DNA from 2 places in the Herpetosiphon sp. genome. Region 1 is predicted to be linked to the other one. Evidence: riboswitches for the same ligand, from Rfam matches in the RefSeq annotation. Region 1 holds a riboswitch; the other holds the start of a gene.
What was found. Region 1 has a riboswitch for S-adenosylmethionine ahead of mtnA (S-methyl-5-thioribose-1-phosphate isomerase). Riboswitches for the same ligand answer to the same signal wherever they lie in the genome.
Positions count from the first base shown of each region.

Region 2: linked by a shared signal. The riboswitch ahead of DEF47_RS20955 (phosphoadenylyl-sulfate reductase) and the one ahead of mtnA (S-methyl-5-thioribose-1-phosphate isomerase) in region 1 are both predicted to bind S-adenosylmethionine.

Region 1 is NZ_DOPT01000046.1:40,796-46,143, forward strand. It holds gene DEF47_RS10750 (carbohydrate kinase family protein) at 1-439, opposite strand, end outside; gene DEF47_RS10755 (hypothetical protein) at 495-1,514, opposite strand; gene mtnA (S-methyl-5-thioribose-1-phosphate isomerase) at 1,492-2,559, opposite strand; SAM riboswitch class I at 2,608-2,706, opposite strand; gene DEF47_RS10765 (NAD(P)/FAD-dependent oxidoreductase) at 2,813-4,018, opposite strand; gene DEF47_RS10770 (GNAT family N-acetyltransferase) at 4,101-4,556, opposite strand; gene DEF47_RS10775 (FAD-dependent oxidoreductase) at 5,190-5,348, opposite strand, start outside.
Region 2 is NZ_DOPT01000094.1:154,808-160,155, forward strand. It holds partial or broken gene DEF47_RS20940 (hypothetical protein) at 1-601, opposite strand, end outside; gene DEF47_RS20945 (TetR/AcrR family transcriptional regulator) at 681-1,229, opposite strand; gene msrA (peptide-methionine (S)-S-oxide reductase MsrA) at 1,417-1,959, opposite strand; SAM riboswitch class I at 2,164-2,276, shown strand; gene DEF47_RS20955 (phosphoadenylyl-sulfate reductase) at 2,344-3,048, shown strand; gene sat (sulfate adenylyltransferase) at 3,147-4,298, shown strand; gene cysC (adenylyl-sulfate kinase) at 4,477-5,031, shown strand; gene DEF47_RS20970 (nitrite/sulfite reductase) at 5,028-5,348, shown strand, end outside.

The sequences.
Region 1 (5,348 bases):
CCGGATCGTTTGGCGCGATAATCACGAAATCGGGGCGATGCCCGTCGAGTGGCAAGCGTTGGCGATGAGCTTGCGCCATCGCACCAGGATAGAAGGCAGTAATTTGGTTATCGGAAAGGTCGGTGTTGATAAAGCACGAAGCCGTAAAATCACCTTCGATCACTTTGATCAAGCCGGTATCGACCCCAGCGTTTTCCAGCCAAGTGCGATATTCGCTGAAATCTTCGCCAACTGTGCCCATAACCGTGGGACGTTCGCCAAGCAAAGCCAAGTTATAGGCAATATTTGGCCCAGTGCCGCCACGCATGCGCTTCATTGATTCTACCAAGAAGCTCACGCTCAACACGTGAACTTTATCGGCCAAAATATGATCTTTGAATTGCCCAGGAAACACCATGATGTAATCGTAGGCAATTGATCCAGCTACAACAATCCGCACGAACAAACTCCTATATGAGAACGATACCGCTGCTATGCTACGTGGATAGCAGCGCTCACTGCAATTTATAGTGCGTCCGAATGACGCGGCTAACCTCGGCCAACAGGCCAAGCGCGTGATCGGCATGGCTTGGCTCGTGTTGAGCGAGACCATGCGCGATAGTTAATAACGAGCCATCAAGTATGCGACTGTTGAGAATATCGTGATCGAGTGCTTCACGTAATAATTCAGTCCATTCATTGACGACATCACTGACCTGAATTTCAGCCAGTTGGGCGGGATCACTGGGCAAACATTCCCAAATAATTGCCCCGCCATTTTCTAAATAATCATTAATGCCCTTGCCACAAGCTAGCAAATCTTGGCGTTGCTCTTTGCTGCACACCAACACCCGCATGCCGCTATTGATCAACAAAGGCCAATCGACAGCTGAACCAGTTGGAGCAATACCACAAGCAATTGGGCTATGTTGAATGGTTTCAGCCAGCAAACTATAGGCCTCAGCTTGGCTAATTGAGCTAAATGGGTGCGCTTGGGCATTCCAAAATGGCTCAATCAAACAGACCCAACCTTGGATATCGTGGATGCGCAATTCGCGAGCTAGCCAACCAATCCGTAAGTGTAAATGTTGTGTCAAGACCTCGCGCAAGCGTTGATCGGCCAATAAAGGGCGTTCTTGGTCATCGATAAGCGTCAAGCCCAAGCTCAACGGCCCATATAAACCAAAACCTAAGGCTTGCGGCAACAACTGGCGATCATTAAGCCATGGCGTATGATCAAGCAATTGTTCAACGCTGTCAACTGCCACATGACCAACCGTATTTTCGAGATAGGCCAATTGATGGGCTTCAAGCTGGCGTTCGAGCTGAGCTAGATCGAAGTGTGGGTCGCTGTTCAAGCCAGGAAAACCATGGGTGCTCAAACGCCATAAGGGCTGCGCAACAAAGGTTGGGGCAATCGGATAGCCCTGAGTCCAACGCATTTGGGCCGCCCATGCACTTGCCTGATTGGTATAGGGCAGATCAAATGGTGCGATCGCTTGACAGCGAAACTCACTTGCCAGCGTTGGCGGCATTGGCAGCCTCAACCATGGTTTGTAATTGTTCAGCAAAGGGCGGGTAGGCAATGCCTTGTTCGGTAATAATTGCTGTTACCAAATGCGCCGGAGTCACATCAAAAGCCGGATGCGCCACCTTAATGCCTGCTGCCGCAATTGCCTGTTGCCCAATATGGGTTACTTCTTGGGTTGAACGTTGTTCGATTGGAATTGCCGCGCCATCGGCGGTCTGCAAATCAATGGTCGATGTTGGCGCAGCAACATACAGTGGAATATTGTGCGCTTTGGCTAACACTGCCAGCCCATAAGTGCCGATTTTATTGGCAACATCGCCATTTGCCGCAATCCGATCCGAGCCAACGATAATACAATCAACCTGGCCTTGCTGCATAAAATAAGCAGCCATGTTATCGGTAATTAAGGTTAAATCGATGCCTGCCTGTTGCAATTCCCACGCGGTGAGTCGTGCGCCCTGCAAAAATGGCCGCGTTTCATCGACCCAAACATGAATTGGCTGCCCATCTTCATGGACTGCGCGAATTGGTGCGAGCGCCGTGCCATAGGCTGCCGTGGCTAAACCACCAGCGTTGCAGTGGGTCAGCACATTGCGCGATTGGGCCAAGAGTACTTTGCCATGCTGGCCGATTGCCCGACACATAGCCTCGTCTTGGTCGCGAATGGCCTCGGCTTCAGCCAATAAACGCTGACGTAATTGATCAACCTCAAGTGTGTGATTGGCTTGGGCTACGTCAAGCATGCGCTGAGTGGCCCAAGCTAGATTGATCGCCGTAGGCCGCGTGGCATCAAGCAGCGCTTTGGCTTTAGCTAGTTTTTCGAGTAATTTACTGCTGGTTTGGGCGGTGCTGCGTTGGGCGGCCAAGGCCATGCCATAGGCTGCCGTGATGCCGATTGCTGGAGCGCCTCGCACTTGCATTGAGCGAATCGCCTCGATCACGCTATTTAAATCCTCACAACGTACAATATCCAGCGTTGCTGGCAAAAGACGTTGGTCGATCAAACAGGGAACTTCATCCCACCAAACAGTTTTAAGTACGTCAGCCATTGGTTGCATTACACAAAAAAACCTCTCAGAGAGAGGCCCGCATGCTCAAACTCATCTATCAGGCCGAACCTGCAGGATTTGGCACCTTCCAAATAATGGGGTTGCCGGGCTTCGTCGGGCCAGTCCCTCTGCCCATCTCGATGAGAGATCGCTTATTCACTGATTTTCCACAGTTCGGTAGGCGATTATAGCATAGTCAATTGCTTGTGACAAATGGCTTTTAGCGCGGTTTGGGCAGGTTGCCCAAGTTGGCTCAGTTGCGATCAAGCCGAAAGATCGCTGCATCGGGATTGGCTCGTTGACATACGCGATCACGCAACAGTTCGGCGGCGACCACGCTATAGGTAATGCCATTGCCGCCATAGCCTAGCGCCAGCAAAATCCGTGGCTGATCGGGCAAATTGTCGATGTAGGGCAAGCCATCCTTGGTTTCGCCAAAGGTTCCAGCCCAGCGATAATCGACATGCAAGGGGATCTGCGGAAACAATTGATTAAAACGTTTAGTTAATTTGGCAGCCTTACGTTCGAGTAGGGCATCGCGCTTGGCAGGCAGATCAATCTGATCATCTTCGCCGCCAATAATGGCTCGGCCTTCGTTGGTGGTACGCAAGTAGACATATGGACGAGCGCTTTCCCAAATCAAGCATCGTTCATACCAGCCACTAAAATCGGTTAATGGCTCGCTTGCCAGTGCATAGCTACTGCGAAATTTCACCAACTTGGGCTTGATATAGTGTTGCGCTTCATAGCCCGCCGCCAAAATCAGATATTTGGCATGAATGCGATAGCCAGTTTCGGTGGTGACCGTTACACCGTCGCTGTTGCTTTGCCATTCTTTGGCAACCGTGCGATCAAAAATTTGTACGCCACGTTGCGCCGCCTGCTTGAAAAGTGCATGGGATAGTTGAAAGGCATCAACTTCGCCTGCACTGTAGGAATATAGCGCCGCCGGAGCGGTAAAACTAAACCGTTCGCCAATCGCGGCTTTGTCGAGCAAATCGAGTTTGAAGCCATGAGCTTGACGTAAGGCGAATTCTTGGCGCAATTGTTTGACATGCCAGCGACTACTAGCGAGATATAAACTGGTTTTGTATGAAAAATGGTCTGCTACACCAACTTTTTGGGCTAAATCGGCAACCTTATCAATTGCCTCGCGACATAGGTGATAGGCGCGAACTGCCTGTTGCTCGCCAACCAATTTAACCAATTCAGTTAGCGGCGTATCGATTTCATATTGCAGCAAGGCGGTGCTGGCGCTAGTGCTGCCCCCAGCAAGCTCACGTTTTTCCAGCACTACCGTATCGATATTAGCCTCGCTGAGGTAGTGAGCGATCAGTGCTCCGCTAATGCCGCCGCCAATCACCACAACCTCACAGGTTAAATCGTTCTGCAAACGAGGGTAGATATTTAATAAGCCATTTTTAACTGCCCAAAACGGATATCCGCTATGTAAATCCATTGCTTGGCTGCTCCTGATATGTGCGCTTTGGGCAAGCCTTGAGCAAGGGTTATGCCGCTAGATCAAGGGTAATCTTGGCTGATTAATCCTGTGTAGCCAAAGCATACATCGCCACAATCCGACCATTTGGATCGCAGGATTGCTCTTGGAAGCCCAAGGATTGATAGAGGTTGCGGGCGGCATGATTATGTTCGCGGTAGCTTAACCAGACCTGCTTTATATTCTCAAGGGCTGCGACCTCGGCTAAAATTGCCTGCATTGCTGCGCGGCCATAACCGTGGCCTTGATACGCTTGATCGATCATTAATCGCGCAACTCGATATTGGCCAGTATTAGGGCTAATGCCATAAACTGCCAAGCCAACCAATGCATCGGCTTGGGTCAGAATCGCGCGAATCTGCATGGTTGGGTAAAACTGAGTTTCGGCAATTGAATAGAGGTTGGATGCGACAAAATCTTGCTGTTCGGCAGGCAAGCTTAATTCGCAACATGCTTGCCAATTTTCGCGAGTAATTGGAGTTAAATGCACAATTGTCATTGCCATTTCCTTGCTTTGTTATTAATACGTGAATATAAACAAATTTGATATAGGAATCAATGTTGAGCTAAATACAATCATCTTCGCTGAATCGTAGAGAAACATCGGTGTAGGTGATCGTTGGGGTAATTAGCACAGTCATTTCGATAATCGGACATTCCATTGAGGCTAATTCTAGCGTGCGATTTGGCTCTCTAATAAAGATATCATCCCATCCATCTAGATTTTTTTTCATTCACATAATATTGAACGATCTCAGCAGGTGCAAGCTCTGTGATATAACTGACGGTTCGGCCATGCTGGTTCAAGGCAAGCGGCGTAGGCGTGCTTGTGAACTGGGCTGAAGCTGGATACATAATGTTGGGCATGCTTGTCCGTTTCACTCCATCCGCAGTACAGCCAACGCATAATAAAAGGATTACAATGCTGTGCCACCACATTTGCTTGTTCATTGAACCTCCATTGAATTAGATGCTTGAAAAGTTTTGACTAAATGTCGTTATGTGTAGTGTAGAACAATCAAATGGATGCAAAATGGATCTTGGATGATTGTTTGCTGGATTTTGAGATAGACAAAACCCTGCTGCACTGCAACAGGGTTTTGCAACGAAAAGGTTATGGTGCTAAAAATGATTAATGACCAAATGCCTTCAAGGTCAATGCGCCACCAGCTAGCGTTGCCACATTCGTGAAGCCGCTTTGGCGCAAAATCCGGTAGGCGATGTAGCTGCGCATGCCAACCATACAGTGTAAGCGAATTGGTCGCCCTTCGGCTTGGGCTTTGAGGCTTGG
Region 2 (5,348 bases), on a different contig from region 1:
AACCTGCTGCATCAGCGGAAGTCCAGGTATCAGGTCGTAAGCTATTCGAGCGTAAATCAAAGATTGCTCCGTTACTGGCATTCCAAGTTGTATCGTTAATTTTGGTGGCATTGTACAGCTCATACAGCTTACATTCACCTTCACGCACCACCAACACATGATGGTCGCTACCATGCTCACGTGGCGCATTCGGTGGCACTGGGTATTGGCCTGAGCCAGTGGTGGGGTCACTCTCATGCGGATAATCGACAAAATTAACGGTCACAGTTGGTTGGTTAGCGGGCACAACCACATAGGGAATCCCAATATCACCACCATTCCATTGGGCCGCGCCAAAATCAGGGTGCAAGGTTTCGCTGCCGCCAATGCTGGCAATATATTGGCTCGAACGAGGGTGGACAGGCAAGGTGTCGATTGGGGTATTCCAAATGTTATCAAGTGGAAAAACCGGGCATTGACCAATGGTAGGTGAGTTTTGCGGGCTGGGAGGAAAATTGGCTGGATTATGAGGAGTACTTTTGGCAATTGGGGCGCTAGGCCATTGCGAGCTACACGCGGCCATCAACAAGACAACAATAGCAAAAACGATCATACGACGCATCAAGGCCTCCTTTGGTTTGCTGCGGATAATCAGGGAGCGCTATTGGCAGTCTACCACAGCCTTTTTGCCTTGTCGCTAGTTAAGTACTTGGCTCGCTCATTGGCCGAATCAGCAGTTTATTGACAAATTCGGCCATTTCATCGGGCGTATATTGGGTGCCACGTTCAAACCACCAACGCATCAACGACATCATGCTCGCCACAAAATGATAAGAAACTAGATCGGTCGGCAAACCACGCCCAGCAAACGAGCGCTCACCCTCAGAAATACCAAATTCGATCATGGGGCCAAGCAATTGTTCGGCAATCGGGCTGCGTAACAACACCCGCAAAACATCACGATATTGGCTGGCAAAGCGAAAGGCATTCAAGGTATTTTGTTCAGCGGCGACCGTCGAATCGGGTGGAATCAAAAACTGTTGACCTTCGATCAACATTTCACCCACAACTGCATATAATAGCGCCTCTTTATCAGGATAATGACGATAAAAGGTCTTATTGCCAACATTAGCGCGTTGGATGATTGCTCGCACGGTCACCGCTTCGTAGCCTTGCTCAATAATTAATTCTATAAAGGCTTGACGCAACGCCTTCAAGGTGCGCTGAATTCGGATGTCTTCTTGCTGCATGGCACATTCTCGTTAACTGAAATGGTTGGCTTTGCCCCTCGTTCACTCAGCAGGAGTGGGGTGGGTCAGCGTTCAAGGGTAGGCCAACCATGTAAATCAAACTACTATCTAGCTATATAACACACAATGTGTCATAATTATAGCTAGTATACCATAACTCGACTGTGCCAATCCAATCGGGGTTGGGTTAAGATTTTCGCTGCTTGCTAAATTCTTTGCGAAACTTCTGGACTTTGGGCGAGACGACCGCCATACAATAGGGTTGGAAGGGATTGTGGGCAAAATATTCTTGGTGATAATCTTCGGCTTCATAGTAATTGTTAATTGGTGTTACTTCGGTCACAATTGGGTCGGGCCACTGACCGCTGGCATTTAATGCCGCAATCGTTTGCTCAGCCACGGCTTTTTGCTCAGCATCGTGATAAAAGATCGCCGAGCGATATTGTGGCCCAACATCGTAGCCTTGCCGATTCAGCGTGGTTGGATCGTGGATGGTGAAAAAGACATCCAAAATTTGGCTGAAATTGATCACGCTGGGATCATAGGTTAAGCGCACAACTTCGGCATGCCCAGTTTTTTTGCCGCAAATTTCTTCGTAGGTTGGGTTGGCAACATGGCCACCAGCATAGCCCGATTCAACCCTGATGATTCCTTGTAGATCATCAAAAACCGCTTCTAAGCACCAAAAACAGCCACCACCGAGGGTCGCCAAAGCATATTGTTGAGTCATTTAGTTAACTATCCTTGATTGCTATCGTTGCTAGCTAGAGAGCTAGGCAAATTAAAATTGACCATTAGAATGGGCTAAATCGCCCGTTGAACTCATCCGTTATTAAGTATACTCCAAATCTTGACTAAATTACGATAGAATAATTCTTGACTTTGTTTATCAAGTATGTTATATTCCTCACAGCTTAAAAAACTAAACCCGTTGCACTCATCCAGAGGGGCGGAGGGATCGGCCCGACGAAGCCCCAGCAACCATCCTTAACCTGATCAGTTAAGTTTAAGGTGCTAATTCCGACAGTGATGTCTGACAGATGAGCAGTAGCCCGTGACAGTCATGCCACGATCTCTACTCCTCGTCTGCCCAATATACAGATGAGGTTTTTTTATGGTCATGCACGCAACCCTGCCAAGCCGCGAGGCTCTGACAGCACTCGATACTCAATTAACGAGCCAAACTCCTCAAGCAATTGTGCGTTGGGCGATCGATCACTATTTTCCCAATCTAGCCCTGACGTGTTCGTTTGGCGGTTCATCTGGCATGGTGTTGCTCGATATTGCGCTCAAACTTGAGCCAAATTTGCCAGTGCTGGTGCTCGACACAGGCTTGCTGTTCAGCGAAACCTACGCCTTGGTTGAGCAAATTGAAAAGCATTATGGTATTACAGTGCAATATTCACGCCCACGCCAAACTGTGGCTGAACAAGCCGCTACCCACGGCCCCGAACTTTGGGGCACGAACCCCGATTTGTGCTGCAAACTACGCAAGGTTGAGCCGCTCAAAGATGTGCTGGCTCCCTACGATGCTTGGTTAACCGCGCTGCGTCGCGACCAAAGCAGCACGCGGGCAAATACTCCAGTGGTTTCTTGGAATGAAAAACATCAACTGGTTAAAATTTGCCCCTTAGCCTTGTGGACTGAGCGCGATATTTGGCGCTACATCCATGCCAATGGTGTGCCCTATAACCCATTGCTCGATCAAGGCTACACCAGCCTCGGATGTCACACTTGTACAAGCCACCCGGTGAACGGTGACCCACGCAGCGGACGCTGGGCTGGCTTTAACAAAACCGAGTGTGGACTCCATATCTAAAATTCCATTTGTTCGTTATGTTATGTGTAATCAATGTTGATTAGCATAAAGGTGCCACTTTATGCTAGCTGCTATTCTATGTTCGAGGGTGTGCTTCAATGGCTGTTTCATCATTAATCTTGCCTCACGGCGGTACGTTGGTCAATCGGATTCCTAGCGGCCTTTTACGCGAAAATTTGTTGCAATCGGCCCAAGATTTGCCACGAATTGTGCTCGACGAGCCGCATCGCGCCGATCTCTTGATGATTGGGATTGGTTCGTATAGCCCCTTAACTGGTTTCTTGAATCGCCACGATTATAAGGCGGTCGTCGAAACGATGCACCTCAAAAATGGCTTGCCCTGGTCGATTCCGATTACCTTGCCAATTACCGAAGATCAAGCCTACGATTTGGTGCTCGATCAGCCGGTTGCATTAACTGATGAACAAGGCACGATTTTGGCGGTGCTCGAAGTTGAAGATATTTTCCCAGTTGATGTTGAACACGAAGCACAACACGTGTATCGCACAACCGATGGCGCTCACCCAGGCGTGGCCCGGTTGTATGCTGCGCCACGCTGGCGAGTTGGCGGGGCGATTTGGTTGTTGCAAGTTGAGCAAGGGGCATTCCCACACTTGCCACGCACCCCTCAAGAAGTACGTCAATCGATCAGCGATGCTGGCTGGCGCACGGTCGTAGGCTTTCAAACCCGCAACCCAGTTCACCGCGCTCACGAATATATTCAAAAATGCGCCTTGGAAGTCGTCGATGGCTTGTTGTTGCACCCATTAGTTGGCACAACCAAAAGCGATGATGTGCCAGCGCCAGCTCGCGTGCGTTCCTACGAGCGCTTGCTGCGTGAATACTACCCCGCCAACCGCGTATTGCTGGGCGTTTTCCCTGCGCCAATGCGCTATGCTGGCCCACGCGAAGCGATTTTCCATGCCTTGAATCGCAAAAACTATGGCTGCACCCACTTCATTGTTGGCCGCGACCACGCTGGGGTTGGCAGTTACTATGGCACTTATGATGCCCAATATATTTTCAACGAATTTGATCCAACAGCTTTGGGCATTACGCCGTTGTTCTTTGAACATACCTTCTACTGCCAACGTTGTGGCGCGATGGCCTCGGCCAAAACCTGCCCACACTCCCACGAACACCACGTTATTTTGAGTGGCACTGCCGTGCGGGCGCTCTTGTCACGCGGCGAATTACCACCACCTGAGTTCAGCCGCCGCGAGGTTATCGAAGAGTTGATCGCTGCGTGAATTGAGTTAAAAGAACATAGGACATAGAACATCCCTCACCCCCTAGCCCCCTCTCCCACCCAGCAGGCGAGGGGGAACCGCTCCGACAGCACTCCCTTCTCCCGCCGCAGTGGGAGAGGGATTGGGGGTGAGGGAAACCAAAGTATTAGCAATCACCCTTCCCAATAAAGGATTTTCTATGAGTCAGGGATATATTATCTGGTTTACTGGTTTATCAGGCGCAGGCAAATCGACGATAGCGGCGGCTTTGGCTGAAGTGCTGCGCGAACGCGAGCAACGGGTCGAGGTGCTTGATGGCGATGTGGTACGCACCCATTTGAGCAAAGGTTTGGGCTTCTCGAAGGAAGATCGCGATACCAACGTGCGGCGCATCGGCTGGGTTTGTGATTTGGTTTCGCGCCATGGCGGAGTGGCAATTGCCGCCGCTATCTCGCCCTATCGCCAAACCCGCGAGGAAATTCGCGGCAGCACCGCTCGTTTTGTCGAAGTCTATATCGATTGCCCATTGGAAGTTTGTATCGACCGCGATGTCAAGGGCTTGTATGCCAAAGCCTTAGCTGGCGAGATTCCTCATTTCACTGGGGTTTCCGACCCATATGAACCACCAACCAATCCTGAGGTGGTGATTCCAAGCCACGCTGAATCGCTCGATGCTAGCGTTGCCCGCATTGTCAACACATTGGAAGAACTCGGCTATCTACCGACGGTTGCCGCCGTCGAGGAGGGCGCATGACTGCTACAACCCCAAAACTAAACCCTGTCGAACTGCAAAAGCTGGAAAAAGATGGCTTAGCGGTGCTTGAAGATATTTATCGCTACGCCCAAAGTGGCGATATCAATGAAGTTACCGAAAGTGATATGAACCGTTTCAAATGGTATGGTTTGTATCACGATAAGCCCAAAGATGGCTTTTTCATGTTGCGGGTGCGCTTGCCTGGCGGGATTATGACTGCCGATCAAGCTGATGCAATTGTGCACTTGGCTGAAACCGTCGCCCCTGGTCGGGTTGAAATTACCACTCGCCAAACCTTCCAGTTGCATACAATTGCG